Regions from separate parts of the Mesorhizobium sp. P2_E6 genome, predicted to be linked through region 1. Evidence: predicted binding sites of a transcription regulator. Region 1 holds the regulator's gene; each other region holds the start of a gene.
The links. Region 1 encodes PhoB, which activates phosphate uptake and scavenging genes when phosphate is short. Its sites were predicted from a motif close to TGTCATNNANCTGTCAT; they were not measured.

Region 1 (6,752 bases):
CCGTTGTGTCCGAGCAGCGCCACGACCTCACCGGGGAAAAGGTCGATCGAGGCGTCGTCGACGGCGCGGATGCCGCCAAAGGCGATCGAGATGTTGCGCATGTCGATCAGCGCAGTGCTGGTAGGAGCGGTCTTGTCTGCCATGATCCTTGTCCTCCCCTAGACGCGCTTGCGATAGACGGTATCGAGCCAGACCGCGACGACCAGCACGGCGCCGACGACGATGCTCTGCAGCGGCGAGTCGATGCCGAGCAGCACCATGCCGGACTGCAGCGACTGCATCAGCAACGCGCCGAGCATGGCGCCGAGCACCGTTCCCGAGCCGCCGGCAAGCGAGGTGCCGCCGATGACGGCGGCGGCGATCACCAGCAGCTCGTCCAACGTGCCCAGCGCATTGGTCGACGCGTTGAGGCGGGCCGACGAGATCGCCGCGCTGATCGCGGCCAGTACACCCATGATCATGAACACCTTCATGGTTACCCAGCGGGTGTTGATGCCGGCGAGATTGGCGGCCTCCGGATTGCCGCCGATGGCAAAGACATAGCGGCCGAAACGGGTGCGCTTGGTGATGAAGGTCATGACGATACCGACCGCGACAGCCATCAGCACCGGTATGGCGATGCCGTGGGCGATGAACAGCCCGCCTTCGGGAATGGTGATGCCGTTCTGCTGTGCATACTGGCGCACGATGCCGATTGGCCACGGATAGGAATTGGCGATCCAGACGGCCCCAAGGATGGCAGCGCAACTGACCACACCGAGAAAGGTTTCCGCCCACACGGGGCGCAGTGGAAAGTTGAACCGTTTGCGCTGCGACCGGCCGTTGAGCAACGCGAAAGCCACAGCCACGCAAGCGACGATGCCGATGATCCAGCTGGCGGTGGCGCCGACCGAGCCTCGCGGTCCGCCGCCCATCAGCTGGAATGTAGCGTCGAGTGGCGCGACCGTGCGCCCGTTGGTGATCAGCCATGCCATGCCGCGCCAGACCAACAGGCCGCCCAGCGTCACGATGAAGGCAGGAACTTCGAGATAGGCGATGATGAAGCCCTGGAAGGCCCCGATCACAAGACCGAGCACCACGCCGACGACCAGTGCGATGATCCAGAGCCAGGGATTTCCAAGCTGGAAGCCGATGACGCGAATGAGGAATTCGGCTTGCGCCACACCCATGATCATACCGATCACGCCTTCGACGGAACCAACCGAAAGGTCGATGTTGCGCATGACGATGACCAGCACCATGCCGGTCGCCATGATCGCGACCGAGGAAGTCTGCACCGACAGGTTCCAGAGATTGCGCGGCGTCAGGAAAAGTCCGCCCGACAGGATATGAATGCCGACCCAGATGACCAGCAACGCACCGACCATGCCAAGCATGCGCGTATCGAGTTCGGTCGCCTTGAGGAAGCGTCCGACGGCGCTCAATTCGGACGCACGCGCCCGGTCTGCGGGCGTATTCGCGGCAGGCGTGTTAGAGGCCGTGTCGGTCATGAAGTCCTCCCACCGGTTTGCCGTCTGGCGCGGATGCCGGAAACACGATGCTATTTGCTTTCCGCGATCATTTGAAGCGGAATGCCCCTTGAGAAACGCCGCGGCCCAGGGGCCGCGGCGCTGAGATCGAACCGGGATCCCGTTCGGTTTTAGTTGCAGGCCGCGACGGTGCCGGCGGCGACGCCTGCACAGACTTCGTCCTTCTTGATCCAGCCGGCGTCGATGACGACGTTGAGATTGTCCTTGGTGATCGCGATCGGCGTCAGGAACAGCGAGTTGGTCTCGTTGCCGCCGGGCGTCGTGAACTTCACGGCGTTCGGGATCTTGTCCAGGGCAGTGCCAGCGGCCAGCTGCGAGGCGATTTCGGCAGCGTTCTTGCCGAGTTCGCGTGCGTCCTTCCACACCGACACGGTCTGTGTGCCGAGTGCGACGCGGTTCAGTGCGGCATGGTCGCCGTCCTGGCCGGACACCGGAACCGATCCTGCCAGCCCTTGCGCCGTCAGCGCGGCGACGACGCCGCCGGCGGTGCCGTCATTGGCTGCCACCACGGCATCGACCTTGTTGTCGTTGGCGGTGAGGAACTGTTCCATGTTCTTCTGGGCATTGGCGGGCAGCCAGCCATCCGTATAGGCTTCGCCGACATTCTTGATCTTGCCGCTGTCGATGGCTGACTTGAGCACTTCCATGGAGCCGGCGAACAGGAAATCGGCATTCGGATCGGCGCCCGAGCCCTTGATGAAGACGTAGTTGCCTTCCGGCTTGACCTTGAACACTTCGCGGGCCTGCATGCGGCCGACTTCCTTGTTGTCGAAGGTCAGGTAGAACACGTTCTTGTTCTCGATCAGCCGGTCATAGCCGACGACCGGAATGCCTTCGTCCAATGCCTTCTGCACCGCCGGGCCGATGGCCGAGGCATCCTGCGCCAGGATGATCAGCGCGTTGGCGCCCTGCGAAATCAGGCTCTCGACGTCGGTGAGCTGCTTGCCCGGATTGGACTGCGCATCAGCGGAAATGTATTTGTCACCAGCCGCCTCGATGGCCTTCTTCATCGCCGCTTCGTCGGTCTTCCAACGCTCTTCCTGGAAGTTGGACCACGAAACGCCGATGACCTTGTCCTTCGCCTGCGCGACCGACACCAGCGTCAGCGACATGGCGACACCCGCCAGGATGGCGGCTGTGAATTTTTTCATAATATCCTCCCTGCGCCGCGTATGGCGCGACCAAACTGACCCGTAGGCCGGCACAGAGGCTCTATTTTTTCGAGCCTCGAAAAAATAGTGATCCAACGCCCGAACGCTGTCAACATCGATTCTGATGGATTTTGACGTCTCTCCGAGTTTTTTTCGAGCTCCGGAATAAATAATGACATGATGGTAGGGTTCTGCCAGAATTTGGCTTGGCGCATGTCGCCCCAAAAGTGCGCAGCGGTTTTGGGGCAACGACACGTGCAGGAACAAGTACCTGAAGCGCGTCGCGCTTTCAGGCTTCGCTGATGGCCTTCGGGAGGCACGAAAGGCTGCAGCGACCGGGAGGATGTGAAAAAGCATGTCGGTCGGAATCCGCCACGACGATCTGCGCCGCCGCAACCGGGCGATGGTGATTGCGGCCGTGCGCCGCGCCGGACAGCCGTCCCGCACCGAGATCGCCGCGACCACGGGCCTCAGCCATTCGACCATATCGGCGATCTCCTCCGACCTCATCGGCGAAGGCATCCTGACTGAGAGCAAGCCGAGCGAGGCCGGCTCGCTCAAACGGGGCCGGCCGCAGGTCGGCCTCGGCCTCAATCCGGAAGCGGCGGCGGTGATGACCGTGGTGCTGTCGCTGAACTTCCTCTCGGTCGCCGTCATCGACTATGCCGGCCAGGTGATCGCCGAGGAACAGCGCCGGCTGGACACGCTGACCATGTCGCGCGACGCGCTGGTCGGTGAATGCGTTGCCATCGTACGGCGTCGTCTCGAAGACCCCGACCTCGACGTCCGCAGTGTCGCCCGCATCGCGCTGGCGATCCAGGGCATCACTGACACGCGTGCCCGCGCCATGCTGTGGTCGCCGATCACGCCGCACACCGATATCGCCTTCGCCGACATACTCGAGGACGAGTTCGGCATCCCCGCCACCATGGAGAACGACTGCAATATGATGGCGATAGCGTTGCGCTGGCGCGACCCCGAGCGCTACCGCGACGACTTCATCGCCATCCTGTTGTCGCACGGCATCGGCATGGGCCTGGTGCTGAAGGGCGAGCTGTTCACCGGCACTCATTCCTCGGGCGGCGAGTTCGGCCATATGATCCATCGGCCGCACGGCGCGCTGTGCCGCTGCGGGCGGCGCGGCTGCGTCGAGGCCTATGCCGGCAACTACGCCATCTGGCGCAACGCAAGGCAGATGAGTGAGGACGCGGAACCGGTCGCCGATGTCAGTGATGCCGACATGCGCGCGCTGGCGACCGCGGCCCGCGAGAGGGATGGACCCGAGCGCGAGGCCTATCGCAAGGCCGGCGAGGCACTCGGCTACGGTCTCGGCAGCCTGTTCGCGCTGATCGACCCGGCGCCCGTCGCCATGGTCGGCGTCAGCGCCGCCGCCTTCGACCTGATCGAGCCGGCATTGCGCGAGGCGATTGCCCAGACCGCCGGCGGCCAGCATTCGCAATCGATTTCCTTCGACACCGAACCGAACGAACTGCCACTGATCCGCGAAGGCTGCGCCACACGGGCACTGACCTTCGTAGACCAGGAGATTTTCGCGCCCGGCACGCAGGCGAGATCCGGCCTCGGTGGCAAGAACGTTGCGTGAATAACGCGCCGGGATGCGTTGAGATTCAGGTTAGGCCGAGTCGAGAATGGCGGGTTCCGAGAACCGGAACGGAGCGGACATTTGGATCCGTGAGTACCGGAAGCGCAGGAGACTGCCGTTCGCAGGCCGGCATCACCTGAATATCAGCAGATCCCTAATCTTCCCGGATTGCGTAGCCCGCCCCACGAATGGTGCGGATGACATCGGGCATGCGGCCATTGTTGACCGCCTTGCGCAGCCGGCCGACATGCACGTCGACCGTGCGTTCGTCGATGTAGATCGTCTCGCCCCAGACATTGTCGAGCAGCTGGCTGCGCGAGAACACGCGGCCGGGATGGCGCATCATGAATTCGAGCAGGCGGAATTCGGTCGGTCCGAGCCGGATCTCGCTCTTCTTGCGATAGACCCTGTGCGATTCACGATCGAGCACGATGTCGCCGACCTTGAGCACGCTGGACAGCACTTCCGGCTTGGCGCGGCGCAACAGCGCCTTGACCCTAGCCATGAACTCGGGCGTCGAGAACGGCTTGACCAGATAGTCGTCGGCGCCGGTCGAGAGGCCGCGCACACGATCGCTTTCCTCGCCACGCGCGGTCAGCATGATGATCGGCAGCCGCTCGGTCTCGGGACGCATTCTTAGCCGGCGACAGAGTTCGATGCCGGACACTGCTGGCACCATCCAGTCGAGCACCAGCAGGTCAGGCACGTTTTCCTGGAGGCGGATTTCGGCCTCGTCGCCGCGCGTCACCACCTCGACCTGGTATCCCTCGGACTCGAGATTGTAGCGCAGGAGCACGCCAAGCGGCTCCTCGTCCTCCACCACCATGATGCGTGGCGCGATCATCGACTGGTCACCCCTGCCGTCATGCCGCCGGCGCGGACATCGCCGTCTCGTCCTGCTTCGGACGATTGGCGGGCAGCTGCGTACCGGTCAAAACATAATACGCATTTTCCGCGATGTTGGTGACGTGATCGCCGATGCGTTCGAGGTTCTTGGCGCAGAACAAAAGATGCGTGCAGGCGGTGATGTTGCGCGGGTCTTCCATCATGTAGGTCAGGAGTTCGCGGAACACCGAGGTGTACTTGACGTCGATGCGCTCGTCGTCGGCGCGCAGCTTCGCCAGCGCCGCGGCGTCGCGCGCCGTATATTCCTCGATGACGCCCTGCACCTGGATCAGCACCAGCTGCGCCATTGCGTCGATGGAGTGCGACAGGTCGCGCGGGGTGACGCTGAGGCCGACGGTGCCGACGCGCTTGGCGATGTTCTTGGCAAGGTCGCCAATGCGCTCGAGGTCGCCGGCCATGCGGATCGAACCGACGACATGACGCAGATCGTCGGCCATCGGCTGACGCTTGGCGATCAGTGTGATGGCGCGGTCGTCGAGCTCGCGCTGGCGCGCGTCCATGATCGCATCGTCGGAGACGACGCGCTGCGCCAGGGCGTTGTCGGAATTCAACAGCGCCTTGGTGGCGCCGCCGACCATCGAGCCGGCGAGGTCGCCCATGTCGCGGATCAGCCTGCTGATCTGTCCGAGATCCTCGTCGAAAGAAGCGACTGTGTGTTCGCCCATGATCTTAGTCCTCGTATGCCTGAGCTCAGCCGAAGCGGCCGGTGATGTAGTCCTGCGTGCGCTTCTCGCGGGGCGACGTGAAGATCTTCTCGGTGCGGTCGAACTCGACCAGTTCGCCCAGATACATGAAGGCCGTCTGCTTCGACACGCGCGCCGCCTGCTGCATGTTGTGGGTGACGATGACGATCGTGTAGTCGGCTTGCAACTCGTCGATCAGCTCTTCGATCTTGGCGGTCGACAGCGGGTCAAGCGCAGAGGCCGGCTCGTCGAGCAGGATGACTTCCGGCTTCACCGCCACGGTGCGGGCGATGCAGAGTCGCTGCTGCTGGCCGCCGGAGAGGCTGAGGCCGCTGGCGTTGAGCTTGTCCTTGACTTCGGTCCACAGTGCGGCGCGCTTCAGCGCCTGCTCGACACGGCCGTCCATCTCGGACTTGCTGATCTTCTCGTAGAGCCTGACGCCGAAGGCGATGTTTTCATAGATCGACATCGGGAACGGCGTTGGCTTCTGAAACACCATCCCGATCTTGGTCCGCAGCAGGTTAAGGTCCTGCGAGCGGTCGAGAACGTTCTGGCCGTCGAGCAGCACCTGGCCCTCGGCGGTCTGCTTGGGATAGAGCTCGTAGATGCGGTTGAAGACGCGCAGCAGCGTCGACTTCCCGCAGCCCGAAGGTCCGATGAAGGCGGTGACGCTGCGCTCGGGCAGCGACAGCGTGATGTCCTTCAGCGCCTTGCTCTGGCCGTAGTAGAAGTTGAGGTTCTTGACCTCGATCTTGGCCTTGCCGGCAATTGCCTCGGCGGCGATCGTCATGTCTGGAGACAACATCTGGCTCATTTGTCCTCTCTGCGTCCGGTCAGGCTGCGAGCAAAGATGCTGAGCGCGAGAACCGTCAATGTGATG
Region 2 (6,752 bases), on a different contig from region 1:
AGGATCCGGACGGCTACAAGATCGAGGTTCTGCAACGAGGAGGCCGCTTCCAATAGGAGACAATGCGGCCGCACCGGCGCGTGCGGCGCCAGCAACGGCGCGCTCAAGCATTTCGCCCAAAAGTGCGCAGCGGTTTTGGGACAACGAGATGCACAAACAAGGTCTTGAAGCACGTCGATTGTGGCGCGCTTCAAGGGGCGCAAATAGCAAGCAGGGAGGAATATTATGGTCACGATCTATGACGGGAAGCCTGGACTTTCACGTCGTGAGCTTCTCAAACGCGGTGGCATTGGTGCGCTGCTCGTCATTTCCGGCAGCGCGGTCATCAGCCCCGAACATGCCTGGGGGCTCGAGACATCCGCGCTCAAGCCCGAAACCATGGCGACGCTGATCCAGATGGCGCGCGACATCTATCCGCATGATCAGGTTCCCGACAAATATTACGCCATCGCCGTGAAAGGCCATGACGAGCAGGCCGGCAAGGACGCCGCCTACAAGACGATGATCGAAGACGGTATCGCCGACCTTGACAAGAAGTCTGGGGACGGAGGCTACCGGGGCCTTGGCTGGGAGGAGCAGCGCGTCGCGGTGCTGAAGCAGATCGAGGCGACGCCGTTCTTCCAGGCCATCCGTGGCGGCCTCGTCGTCAGCCTCTACAACCAGAAAGAGGTCTGGCCGATCTTCGGCTACGAGGGCGAGTCCTTTTCCAAGGGCGGCTACATCGCGCGCGGTTTCAACGACATCGAGTGGCTCTGAGCCCCGTCGTTTTGAACCCGCAAACAGAAATCATGGGAGGAAACCATGGCAACAGCATTTGACCTGAACAACGACGGCGTGGTCGTCATCATCGGCTCGGGCGCCGGCGGCGGTACGCTCGGGAACGAACTTGCCCAGAAGGGTGTCGACGTCGTCATCCTGGAGGCCGGCGCGCGCCACGAATATGAGGAGTTTGTCAACGACGAGTGGGATTCGTTCACCCAGCTCGCCTGGAAGGACAAGCGCACCACCTCCGGTGACTGGCGTGTGGCCAAGGATTTTCCGAACCTGCCGGCCTGGATCGTCAAGTCGGTCGGGGGTTCGACGACCCACTGGGCCGGAGCGTCGCTGCGTTTCCAGGAGCATGAGTTCAAGACGCTGTCGACGTATGGCAAAGTGGAAGGTGCCACCCTGCTCGACTGGCCGATCACGTTGGCCGAGATGGAGCCCTACTATGCCAAGGCCGAAGCCAAGATGGGCGTCACCGGGACCAATGACTGGCCGAGATTGCCGGGCAACAACAATTTCAAGGTGTTGAAGGCTGGCGCCGACAAGCTTGGCTATAAGGAATGCCACACCGGCAACATGGCCATCAACTCGGTCGAGCGCGACGACCGCTTGTCCTGCCAGCAAACCGGATTTTGCTTCCAGGGCTGCAAATGGGGCGCCAAATGGTCGACGCTCTACACCGAGATCCCCAAGGGCGAGGCAACAGGCCATCTCGAGGTCAGGCCGAACGCCATGGCGATCAAGATCAACCATGACGCCTCGGGCAAGGTGACCGGCGTGGTCTACGCCGACAAGGATGGCAAGCTGCAAGAGCAGAAAGCCCGTATCGTCGCAGTCGCCGGCAACTCAATCGAAAGCCCGCGGCTGCTGCTCAATTCGTCGTCGGGCAAATTCCCCGACGGCCTTGCCAACTCATCGGGGCAGGTGGGCAAGAACTACATGCGCCACACCACGGGCTCGGTCTATGCCATCTTCGACAAACCGGTGCACATGTATCGCGGCACCACCATGGCCGGCATCATCCGCGACGAGGCGCGCCATGATCCGTCACGCGGCTTCGTCGGCGGCTACGAGTTCGAGACGCTGTCGCTCGGCCTGCCGTTCATGGCGGCCTTCCTCGATCCAGGGGCCTGGGGCCGCTCGTTCACCACGGCGCTCGACCACTACGACCACATGGCCGGGCTGTGGATCGTCGGCGAGGACATGCCACGCGCGGAGAACCGCATCACGCTGCATGCCGACATGAAGGACGAGCACGGCATGCCGATCGCCGACGTGCATTTCGACGATCACCCGAACGATACCGCGATGCGCAACCATGCCTACAAGCAGGCCTCGGCGCTTTATGCCGCGGTCGGCGCCACGCGCACCTTCCCGACGCCGCCCTATCCGTCGACCCACAATCTCGGCACCAACCGGATGAGCGAGAAGGCGGCAGACGGCGTCGTCAACAAGCATGGCCAGACGCACGACATCAAGAACCTGTTCGTGTCGGACGGCAGCCAGTTCACGACGGGTGCCGCCGAAAACCCGACCTTGACGATCGTGTCGCTGGCGATCCGCCAGGCCGATTACATCGCCGCGCAGATGTCGGCCAAGACGATCTGAGCCGGCAAGACATCGCCCCGTAACCGGGGCGGTGCCAATTTCAGTGTCCTCCCGGGCCGCAAGGCGGAACGCGCAACGCGCGTTCCGCCTTTTTGTGTGACCAGACTGATTAGGCGCCGACCGGCTGCCCGTCCTTGCGGCGGATGGCGACCACGGACGGGCGGGGCAACTGGCCGTCCTTGAAGTCGGGCCACAGTGTCTGCACTTTGTCGAGCGTCTCGGCGTCCTCGGCCGGGTGCTGGACCGACAGGAACAAGGTCGTGCCGTCGGGGGTAAAGCAAGGGCCGGTCGCTTCGGCGCCATGCGGGCAAGTGAACAGCAGCTTCGGCAGGCCACGCGCCGGGCCTTCGGTGTCGACGCCGTAGACGCCGTCCGGCAGGTCGAAATCATTGGCACCGTCGGTCGCCACCCAGAGCCGGCCGGCCGGATCGAAGGTGATGTTGTCGGGGCAGACGAACCAGCCATTGTCCGATGTTTCCGGATGGAAGGTGGCGCCGACCGCGGCGTCCTTCGGGTTGCCGCACAGCACGAACAGATCCCAGGCATATTTGTCGGCGGTATGGTCGGCGTCCACGCCGCGGCCGCCTGGCGGGATCAGTTCGACGATGTGGCCCCAGAGGTTTTCCGGACGCGTGTTGGCCGGATTGACCTTCGACTGGTCGCGCTTCTTGTTCTTGGTCATCACCGCATAGACGCGGCCGGTCACAGGATTGGTCTCAATGTCCTCGGGGCGGTCCATCGGCGTGGCACCCAGCGCGTCCGCCGCCAGCCGTGTTTTCAGCAGCACTTCGGCCTGATCGGCAAAGCCGTTTTCAGCCGTAAGCTTGCCTTGGCCGTGAACCAGCGGCAGCCAGGTCATGGAGCCGTCGGCGTCGTAGCGCGCGACCGAAAGCACGCCATCGTCCAGCAGGTCGTTGCCGGAGGCCGGTTTGGCCGGATCGTAAGCCTTGTTCGAGACGAAGCGGTACATGTATTCGAAATAATCGTCGTCGCCCATGTAGACGACGACGCGGCCGTCCTTGTTGAGGACGACGGTGGACGCCTCATGCGACATGCGGCCAAGTGCCGTGCGCTTCACCGGCTTGGACTGGGGATCATAGGGATCGATCTCGACCACCCAGTCGAAACGGTTGGCCTCGTTCGGTTCGTTGTCGAGATTGAAGCGGTCGTGGAAGCGGCCACGGCCATAGATGTCGGAACCGTCGAAGCCATAACGATCGAGGATTTCCGCGCTCGGCGCCTTCTTCGGATCGCCGCCGAACAGGTCGGAAACACCTTCCTCGCAGGTCAGCACGGTGCCCCACGGAGTGAAGCCGCCGCTGCAATTGTAACTGGTGCCGAGCACCTTCTTGCCGGTAGCATCGGCCGAGGTCTGCATCAAGGCATGGCCGGCAACCGGACCGGAAACGGTCATTTCGGTGTTGGCGGTGATGCGGCGGTTGAGCGGGCTGTCCTCGACCAACGACCACTTGCCATCCTTCAACAGCACTTCGACGATCGAGTGCCCCATGGCGGCCATGCCGAGATCGACCTGTTCCTTGCTCATCGTCTTGCCGGCGTCATCCTCGGTCGTGCCGGGAAACATGACATTGGGCGAGATGTATTCGTTGTTGACGCAGAGCAGGCCGTGGTCGGAATTGACCGTGCCTTTTGGCAGCGGCAGGAAGGCGATGTAGTCACAGTTGTAACCAAAGCGCTTCTCTTGCTCGTCGGCAGCGACCTTGTTGCCGTCGAAATCCGGCAGACCCGCGACGAGCGGGTCGCCCCAGCGTGCCACGATCGTGGTCTCATAGCCCTCGGCGGCGGCGTGGGTCTTGTCGTAGACGCGCTTCAACTCGGGAAAGCCAAGTGTGGAAAGCGCCGCGGCATGTGTTTCTCCGGCAAACAACGAACCGACGAAGCTGCCGCCGGCAATCAAAGCACCAGATGCGAGGCTGCCTTTCAGGAGAGTACGGCGCGAGACGCGCTCGGCTATGACGTCGCGAATGACAGGGGAGGATGAAGACGGTGAATTGGCCATTGTGTCTGCCTCTCAAGGTGGATGGTGACGGCGCACCGCTGCCTATCCAGTTTCGGCAACATCCAGATGACATGAGAGAGAGGCAGGCCCGCCGAGGCGGCGGCCATTGCCAGGGAATAACTTACTGGCCGCTTCCTTTGGTGCAGGTCGAGGCGGTGAAGGCGCCGTCGGGCTGTCTCATGATGATGTCGAAGGAGGGCGCACTTTGACCGTCGAGCGTGGCCTGGGTCAGCGACAGCGAGTTGCCGCCAGCCGTATATCCGCCGAGCGGTCCCAGCCAGGAGATCACACCGTTTGCATCCATCTGGTAATTGTAGCCCTGCTGGGCGGTCCCGAAGGTGACTGGGCCGCTGTAGACGTTGCCCTTGATGGTGATGTCACCGAGGTCGAGGAACATGCCAAGCAGGTACACTTCGCAGTGGTAGATGCCGTCGGGCATCTTACCGTCGCTGAAGTCGGCTCGGGCAGTGCCGGTCGCTGCCGCCAGAAGCAATATGCCGATAAAAATGCGTGAAATGCCGGATGCCATGACGTCGCTCGTTTGATGGGGCGAGCTTGCCCTATTTCTGCGCCGAGCCGCAACATCCGCCGGCGAAGGCCAAAAACTAGGCACATTGCCAATTTGGGCGAAAATTAGGCAGGCGCCTTGTGCGCTGCGCAAATTTCTCTCAATCAATTTTTAACCGGTCTTCTTTGTTTTCATAAAGCTAATATACCAAGCGCCTGATAATGTTTAACTATCACCCATTATTCGGCATCTCCTGAGCGATTGGCACGGGGGTTGCATTGCATTGTTGCGGTGCAATCAACCAGCCTGGGAGTGTTAGGCATGAGGGGTAATTTCTCGACAATAACAAAAATGTTTTCGGCGAGCGTCGTTGCCGCCGGCCTGTTGATGTCCGCGCCTGCCAGGGCGGCCGACGACACGATCAAGGTCGGCATTCTCCATTCACTGTCCGGGACCATGGCGATCTCTGAGACGACGCTCAAGGACGCCATGCTGATGCTCATCGATGAGCAGAACGCCAAAGGTGGCCTGCTTGGCAAGAAGCTCGAAGCTGTGGTCGTCGATCCGGCCTCCAACTGGCCGCTGTTCGCCGAAAAGGCGCGCGAGCTGATCTCCAAGGACAAGGTCGCCGCGGTGTTCGGCTGCTGGACCTCGGTGTCGCGCAAATCAGTGCTGCCGGTGTTCAGCGAGCTCGACAACATCCTGTTCTATCCCGTCCAGTATGAGGGCGAGGAAAGCGAGCGCAACGTGTTCTACACGGGTGCGGCGCCGAACCAGCAGGCCATTCCGGCCGTCGACTATTTGATGAGCGAGGATGGCGGTTCGGTGAAGCGCTGGGTGCTTGAAGGCACCGACTACGTTTATCCGCGCACAACCAACAAGATCCTCGAGGCCTATCTGAAGGCCAAGGGCGTCGCGGCGGAAGACATCATGGTCAACTACACGCCGTTCGGCTTCTCCGACTGGCAGACCGAAGTTTCAGCAATCAAGAAGTTTGGTTCGGCCGGCAAGAAGACCGCCGTCGTCTCGACCGTCAACGGCGACGCCAATGTGCCGTTCTACAAGGAACTCGGCAACCAAGGCATCAAGGCCGAGGATATTCCGGTCATGGCCTTCTCGGTCGGCGAAGAAGAGCTTGCCGGTCTCGACACGGCGCCGTTGGTTGGCCATCTCGCCGCTTGGAATTACTTTGAAAGCGTCGATACGCCTGAGAACAAGAAGTTCATCGCCGACTGGCACAAGTTCATCAAGAACGACAAGCGCACCACCAACGACCCGATGGAAGCCCACTATATCGGCTTCAACATGTGGGTGAAGGCGGTCGAGAAGGCCGGCACCACCGATCCGGACAAGGTCATCGACGCCATGATCGGCGTTTCCGTGCCCAACCTGACCGGCGGCTATTCGACCATGATGCCGAACCACCACATCACCAAGCCGGTGCTGATCGGTGAAATCCAGGCCGACGGCCAGTTCGAGACGGTTTCGCGTACGCCGGGCCTGGTGATGGGCGATGAATGGTCCGACTACCTGCCTGACTCCAAGGACCTAATCTCCGATTGGCGCGCGCCTCTGTCCTGCGGCAACTTCAATGTCGCCACCGGCAAGTGCGGCGGCAAGGGCACAAACTGATCCTCCCGGGCTGACCAGGTCAGGACCGCAGGTCCATGACCTCAGACCGCCAGCGTCCGGACGGTTTCCTCCGCCGTCCGGACGCCCAATTCAACATTCAAGGGTCGCCTGAAGCCGATGAACCTGTTGCGCGCGATTGGCCTGACGCTTTTGTTCCTGCTGGCGACGCTGTCGTCGTCGGGTGCTGGCGAAGCCGATCTGCGTGGAATCATCGCCAAA
Region 3 (6,752 bases), on a different contig from region 1:
CGACATAACCGCGCGCCAGCGGCAGCGAGGCGTCCTCACGGCCGGCGCCCAGCGGATCGTCGGCCAGCATGGCGACGATATCAGGCAGGTCGAAAGCTTGCGCTCGGCGGAATTCGATCATGGTTGCAATACTTACCGCAGGCGATTGCGCGCCTGCATCAGGGCGAAGCCCAGCAGGTTCTCGCCGCGCCACAAAAGCGGATTGGCTGCTTTCTCGTCATCGGCGGCAAGCCCAATGCCCCACACCCGGTCCATGGGGCTCGCTTCAACCAGGATCTGCTCACCGGTCGACAGCAAATATTCGCGCAGGGCCGCATTCTGCCGGAATTTCTCAAAGCTCCCCTCGCCCACAATGCGCCGCTTCTCCGCGTCCCATCTGCCTTCGTCGAAGCCGCGCACCTGGCGACCGAGCTGCTTCGCCTGCTTCGGGCTTCCCGCGCGCACGATCTGCGCCGCCGTCTCGTCATCGCCGAACAGCCTCGCCTTCTCGGCCATCATCCAATGTTCAGCTGTCGGATAGCTGCGTCCAGCCACCGTGAACGAGGCATGCCACCACTGGCTGAAGCAGGACGCGCTGATGCGGCCGTCCCTGGACGGCTGATGGCCCCAGAAGAACAGGAACTTGAGCCGGGACTTGGAACGGAAGGCTTCCTCGAGCCGGGAGCGATCGTAAATCATGGCATGAAAGAACAGAGCCAGAGGCCGGCTTGTCAATACCGATCGCATCGGTGCGAATTGCACGCCGTTGGACAACGGCCAGGGCTGGCGCCGCCCCTCATCTGCCTGCCGGCATCTTCTCCCCGTATAGTGACGGGGAGAAGGACGCCGTCACCAATGATTTCGCCAATCGCCAGCGTTGCAGAAAAAGCGCCGGCGTTGAAGCTGCCCCTTTCTCCCCGTCACTATACGGGGAGAAATGTCCGGCAGGACAATGAGGGGCAGGGCCAGCGTTTGAGGTTCAGCGACCAGGCTCCACGAACCCGGCAGGCAAATCAATCCGCATCCCCAGCCTTAGCCTTGCCGCACTGCGCCAGCACCTTGCCGATTGCCGCGCTCGAGCCCTTCAGCGGGAAACTGGTCTGGCCGTATTTTGCCGCGCTCACCAGCACATCGCCTTTCCCACGCAGCAGATCCAGCAGCGGGTCGGCTTTGGCCAGGTTCACCACGAAGTAGTTGTACATGGCTTCGAGCTGCAGCGTCTTCGTCACCGTCTTGCCGTCGGCCTTGAAGTCGAACGCGCCGCTGATGCCCGGCTCCAGTTGCTGGCCGGTGGCGCCGAGGTCGTAGCTCAGCACCGGCGTGTCGAAACAGGCCAGCATCAGATGCGCACCGCCTTTCGGCCCGCCGCAGACCGAGGCGGTCAGCACGCTGCCGCCCTCGTCCTCCTCCATCTCAGCGCTCCAGCCGCCGCAGGACGCGGCCAACGCCGGCTGTACGGCCTGCAACACCGCCACCATACCCGCGACGATCAGATATCTCATGACTTCCCCCTCAGGCATTTGCGGCCTCACCCATCGGCATTCTATAGGAAAAGCGGTTCCGTGGCATAGCCCGTCGCGGCGTGCCATCCTGATTGTGCGGAGAGCGGTGTTGAGAGCCTGTGTTCGTCTGTGCCTGTCGCTGGCCGCCCTGTTGGGCTTGCCGCTCGCCGCCCATGCCGACTGGAAGCCGGTCGAGAAGGTCGAAACCTACGCTATATCAGGCCAGTCCGGGCCGGAGCTCTACCGCTCGATCGGCGACAACGGACCGAAGGTCGGCATTGCCCGCGCCATCGCCCACACCAATTTCAAGCTGACCTGGACCAGGGACTATCAGGCGCGAGCGGGAGCCTGCGTGCTGGTCTCGGCACGGCCGAAGCTCATCATCACCTACACCTTGCCCAGCCCCTCCTCGCCACTGCCGCCAGCAATCCAGAAGAATTGGGAGGTTTTCATTGCCGGCGTCAGCGCCCATGAGAAGGTCCACGGCGCAACCATTGTCGACATGGTGCGCAAGATCGAAGCGGCGACCGTCGGCCTCAGCGTCGCCGACGACCCCAAATGCAGCAAGATCCGCGCCGAGATGACGAAGCGCCTGTCCGGACTGTCTCAGGCACAGCGGCAGGCGAGCCGCGATTTCGACCGCATCGAACTCGGCCAGGGCGGCAATCTGCAAAAACTCATCCTTGCCCTGGTCAATGGCGGCTGACGCTAGCCTCGAGCCTCCGAAACCAGACCGTCGAGAAGCGCAGCACCTTCCGGCCAGTCGCCCAGGCCACTCTGCGCATTGATGTGGCCGAACGGGCCGATGACGGCCATGCCGCTGCCCCACTGCTTCGCCCTCGCCTCGGCATAGTCCGGCGTGCCATAGGGATCGTTGGTGCTGGTCACCACAAGCGAGGCAAAGCGCAGCCGGCCCTCGGGAATTTTGGCAAAGGCCATGCCGTAGGCCGGGAACACGGCCGCCGTCGGATCGGGAACACCGACCAGCAAGGCCGCCTGGACCGGGCGCCGCGAGATCTTCTGCCAATGCGCGATCAGCAGGCAGGACAGGCTGTGCGCGACCAGCACCGGCGGCTCCGGCGCCTCGATCACGGCAGCCTCGAGCGCCGCCAGCCAGTCGGTGAAATCCGGCAGGTCCCAGCTCGAGGGCTGGAACCGCCGCATCGCCGGATTGGCGCTTTCCCAGCGCGATTGCCAGTGGGCTGGACCCGAACCGCCGCTGCCGGGCAGGATGATGAAATGCGTCATGTCGCCTTGCTCCTATCTCTTGAAGGAGCATGGTGGTGTCTTGCCAGGGCCCCGGGAATGGGAAATCATCGGAAGACTCTCTGTATTTCCGATGGATTCAAGGTGGCCATGAAAAACAACGAAGAGCGCGCGCCACTCGACCCGACCGACATCGCCATTGTCGAAGCCATGCAGGAAAACGGCCGCATCGGCATGTCCGAGCTTGGCCGCCGGGTCGGCCTGTCGCAGCCGGCGACCTCCGAGCGGGTGAAACGGTTGGAGGAGCGCGGCGTCATTGCCGGCTACACCGCGGTGATCGATCCCGCCGCACTTGGCCTCGGCATGATGGCGATCATCCGGGTGCGCACCACGCATGAGCACATCCGGCCCTGCCTCAAGCAGTTCGCCGAAATGCCGCAGATCACCGAGGTGCACCGGCTGACCGGCGAAGATTGCTTCATCCTGAAAGTGGTCGTCCCCTCGCCGGCGCAGCTTGAAACCATCGTCGACGCGGTGGCCCGCCACGGCGCGGTCACCACGGCGCTGGTGCTGCGCAGCGAGGCGCCGAAGCGGATAGGCCGCGACCTGATCCGGAGATCAGGCGGCTAGAGCACTGTGGGCTCGCCGCACCGAGGTCCTGAGCTGCCCTAGCGGCTGAGATCGAGCGCCGCGCTCAAATCGCCCATCGGCGGCTGGTCGTTGTTGCGCAGCGCCTTGTCGCGGGCGACGATGCCGGGCAGCACCGGCAAATCGTAACGCGCGGTGATGAAGCGCAGGATCGACGTCGTGTCGTATTGGGTGTGGTCGACAGTACCCATCTTCGCATAGGGCGAGATGATGAAGGCGGGGATGCGGTTGCCCGGCCCCCAACGGTCGGCCTTCGGCGGCGCGACATGGTCCCAGAAACCGCCATTCTCGTCATAGGTGACGACCACCAGCATGTGGCTCCATTGCGGGCTTTTCTCCAGGTGCGAGACGACGTCGGCGAGATGCTGGTCGCCGCTCGCCACATCGGCGTAGCCGCCATGCTCGTTGAGGTTGCCTTGCGGCTTGTAGAAACTCACCGCCGGCAGCTTACCGTCATCGATCGCCTTGATGAATTCGGTCCCGTCGAGGCCGCCATCCCTGAGATGTTCGGCCCGCGCGGCCGTGCCGGGCGCGTATGCCGCGAAATAGTTGAATGGCTGGTGGTGGAACTGGAAGTTCGGCACAGGCGTCGCGTTCTTGCCGTCGAGCGTTGCCTGCCAGGCGCCGGAATACCAGGCCCAGCTGACGCCCTTCAGCGACAACAGATCGCCGATGGTGATGTCGTGCTGCGGCGGCAGCGTGGTCGGCTGCGCCGGATCGGCAAGTGCCTTGTCGCCGCCTTCGGCCGGTTTGTTCGCGCTCGGCTGATAGGGCGGCTGCATTGTGTTGACGGCGTGGAAGTCTGGCGTGATGGCGCCGTCATTGACGAATTTCGGCGCCCCGCCGAGGGCAGAGGCCGGCGAGTTGTCGGCAACCTTCAGCGTCGTGCCATCGGCTTCGACCACGGCGATTTGCCCCTTCACCGGACTGGTGTCGGCATTTGGATAGACCGGAACGCAGGCGCAGGCGAGCATGATATGGTTGAGGAAGGAGCCACCGAAGGCGCCCTGGAAGAAATTGTCGGCCAAAACGTATTTCTTCGCCACCGCCCACATCGGCAGCACCGAGCCGTCATAATGACCCATCACCAGGCCGCCGGAATCGGCCCAGGCGACGAACTTGTCGTTCTTCCCGCCGTCGATCTGCATCTGCTCCTGATAGAAGCGGTGCCAGAGGTCGCGGGTGATGACGGAGGTCTTTTCGTTGAAGCCGCTGGCGTCGTCGATGGCGAAGCTGGCATTGCTGAGATGGGCCGTCTGCGCCTCGGTCACCGGCGGCGTCACGCCCTTGGCGGTCAGACCACCCCAAGCCGGCGGCAGTTCGCTCAGCGGCTTGCCGTCGCGGTCGAGCTGGCGCACCTGGCCGGCCGAAAGGTTGGCCAGGCCGTTGGCGCCGGGGAAGCCGCCATAGAGATTATCGAAGCTGCGGTTTTCGGCATAGATGACGACGACGGTGTCGATCTTGTCGAAGCCGGGAGGGGCTGCGTTGGCTGTAGCCGGAATCGAGGCCAGCGCCGTGCCGGCCAGGCAAAGCGAGGTGAAAAGCGTGAACCGCGTCATGGGAGGTCCTCATGGCTAGGGTGATGGCTAGAGGGCAGTGCATGGCTGGGGGCGACGAGCCATGGCTTCGGACGCTAGGTCGATGCTTTGTCACCTTTGTGACATTTATCGCCCATCCGAACACGGTTGCGTGAGCGGGTGGACCGGTCATCAATCCGTTGCAGTGCGGACCTAATTGCGGAACAAATCGGACTGAACCTTATGACCGCAAGACGATGGAAAGGCTTGATGATCGCGACCGCCGCGGCATCGATGTTTGGCCTCGCCACCATCCTGCCCGGCAACGCCGTCAGCGCCGGTAGCGGCAGTGTCCATCCCGGACCGATGTCGCGCGCGGATGCCTTCGCGCGGGCGCAGGCGCTGACAGCGCTTGGCCGAAAGATGTTCTTCGACCCGTCGCTGTCGGCTTCAGGCAAACAATCCTGCTCGTCCTGCCATGATCCGCACCATGCCTTCGGTCCGGCCTCGGCGGCACCGGTCGAGATGGGCGGTCCGAAGCTGGACCAGCCCGGACTGCGCGCCGTGCCGTCACTTCGCTACCTTCAGGCGGTGCCAGCCTTCACGGAGCATTTCTACGATTCCGAGGATGAAGGCGACGAAAGCGTCGACAACGGCCCAACCGGCGGCCTGACCTGGGACGGCCGCGCCGACCGCGGCCGCGACCAGGCCAAGATCCCGCTGCTGTCGCCATTCGAGATGGCCAACAAGGATGCCGCTGCCGTCACCGCCGGATTGCGCAAGACCGCCTATGCCGATGAATTCAAGGCCGCCTTCGGCGACACCGTTTTCGACCACCCGGACGACGCCTTCGACGCCGCCGCCGAGGCGCTCGGCACTTTCGAGCAGAGCGCCGCCGATTTCTATCCCTATTCCAGCCGCTACGACGCCTTCCTCGCCGGCAAGGCGACGCTGTCGGCGCAGGAATTGCGCGGGCGCGCGCTGTTCGAGGACGAAACCAAGGGCAATTGCGCCAGTTGCCACCTGAGCGAACCCGCCAATGACGGCGAGCCGCCGCAATTCACCGATTTCGGCCTGATCGCCGTCGCCGTGCCGCGCAACCCGGCCATCCCGGCCAATGCCGACCCCGCCTATTTCGATCTCGGCCTGTGCGGGCCGCTCAGGACCGACTTCCATGGCCGGGCTGAGTATTGCGGCCTGTTTCGCACGCCGACGCTGCGCAACGTCGCGCTGCGCAAAAGCTTCTTCCACAACGGCTACTTCCACACGCTGCGCGACGCGGTTGCCTTCTATGCCAGCCGCGACAGCGATCCCGGCCATTGGTATCCCAAGAACGCCGACGGCACGATCCGGCAAAATGACGATTTGCCAAAGGCTTACTGGGCCAACCTCAACCATGACCCGCCCTTCGGCAAGAAGCCCGGCGACAAACCGGCACTGACCGACCCCGAAATCGACGACATCGTCGCCTTCCTGCAAACGCTGACCGATGCCGATCAGCAGGCCGGGGCGGTACCGGCGAACTGATTGCCTGGACCTTGCGCATGCCCAATCCCGCTTTCTCGCACCCGCAAAACAGGTTTATGGATCTTGCCGGATTTGGTGTGTGGCGGCGCTGGGGCCGCAAGGAAGGGCATTGGTTATTGGCGCTTACTCATTAGCGCTTCCTAAACTGCTCTGGGGTATCCCTTACCAATTGATGGTGGGACGCCGATGAACGCATTCTGGCGAGCAGTCGGATTTGTTGTGATCCTTGTGACCGGCGCAGCGATGCTGGCGGCCTTGCATATCGACGCCCAGCGGAACTTCGCGCTTGCCAAGGAACGCTACATCGAGAACTCCCAGGCGGCAGCCAGGACAACCGCCAAGACGGTCGAAGACGCCTTGCGGGCCGTCTACG

Region 2: AC1D08_RS23890 (PhoX family protein) is a predicted target of PhoB. The motif match lies at 4,449-4,465, and genes of this name have one in related genera.
Region 3: AC1D08_RS11160 (acid phosphatase) is a predicted target of PhoB. The motif match lies at 4,983-4,999, and genes of this name have one in related genera.

Annotation. Positions count from the first base shown of each region.
Region 1 is NZ_JBFUEQ010000006.1:123,685-130,436, reverse strand. Features, by position in the region: gene AC1D08_RS16595 (ATP-binding cassette domain-containing protein) at 1-143, opposite strand, end outside; gene AC1D08_RS16590 (sugar ABC transporter permease) at 159-1,490, opposite strand; gene xylF (D-xylose ABC transporter substrate-binding protein) at 1,640-2,680, opposite strand; gene AC1D08_RS16580 (ROK family protein) at 3,036-4,283, shown strand; gene phoB (phosphate regulon transcriptional regulator PhoB) at 4,438-5,127, opposite strand; gene phoU (phosphate signaling complex protein PhoU) at 5,147-5,854, opposite strand; gene pstB (phosphate ABC transporter ATP-binding protein PstB) at 5,880-6,686, opposite strand; gene pstA (phosphate ABC transporter permease PstA) at 6,683-6,752, opposite strand, start outside.
Region 2 is NZ_JBFUEQ010000010.1:46,760-53,511, reverse strand. Features, by position in the region: gene AC1D08_RS23905 (VOC family protein) at 1-56, shown strand, start outside; gene AC1D08_RS23900 (Twin-arginine translocation pathway signal) at 226-756, shown strand; gene AC1D08_RS23895 (GMC family oxidoreductase) at 802-2,373, shown strand; gene AC1D08_RS23890 (PhoX family protein) at 2,483-4,393, opposite strand; gene AC1D08_RS23885 (hypothetical protein) at 4,515-4,922, opposite strand; gene urtA (urea ABC transporter substrate-binding protein) at 5,223-6,533, shown strand; gene urtB (urea ABC transporter permease subunit UrtB) at 6,651-6,752, shown strand, end outside.
Region 3 is NZ_JBFUEQ010000004.1:90,805-97,556, forward strand. Features, by position in the region: gene AC1D08_RS11130 (GNAT family N-acetyltransferase) at 1-121, opposite strand, end outside; gene AC1D08_RS11135 (NADAR family protein) at 133-753, opposite strand; gene AC1D08_RS11140 (hypothetical protein) at 993-1,481, opposite strand; gene AC1D08_RS11145 (DUF922 domain-containing Zn-dependent protease) at 1,591-2,187, shown strand; gene AC1D08_RS11150 (RBBP9/YdeN family alpha/beta hydrolase) at 2,190-2,729, opposite strand; gene AC1D08_RS11155 (Lrp/AsnC family transcriptional regulator) at 2,838-3,317, shown strand; gene AC1D08_RS11160 (acid phosphatase) at 3,356-4,894, opposite strand; gene AC1D08_RS11165 (cytochrome-c peroxidase) at 5,147-6,379, shown strand; gene AC1D08_RS11170 (putative bifunctional diguanylate cyclase/phosphodiesterase) at 6,599-6,752, shown strand, end outside.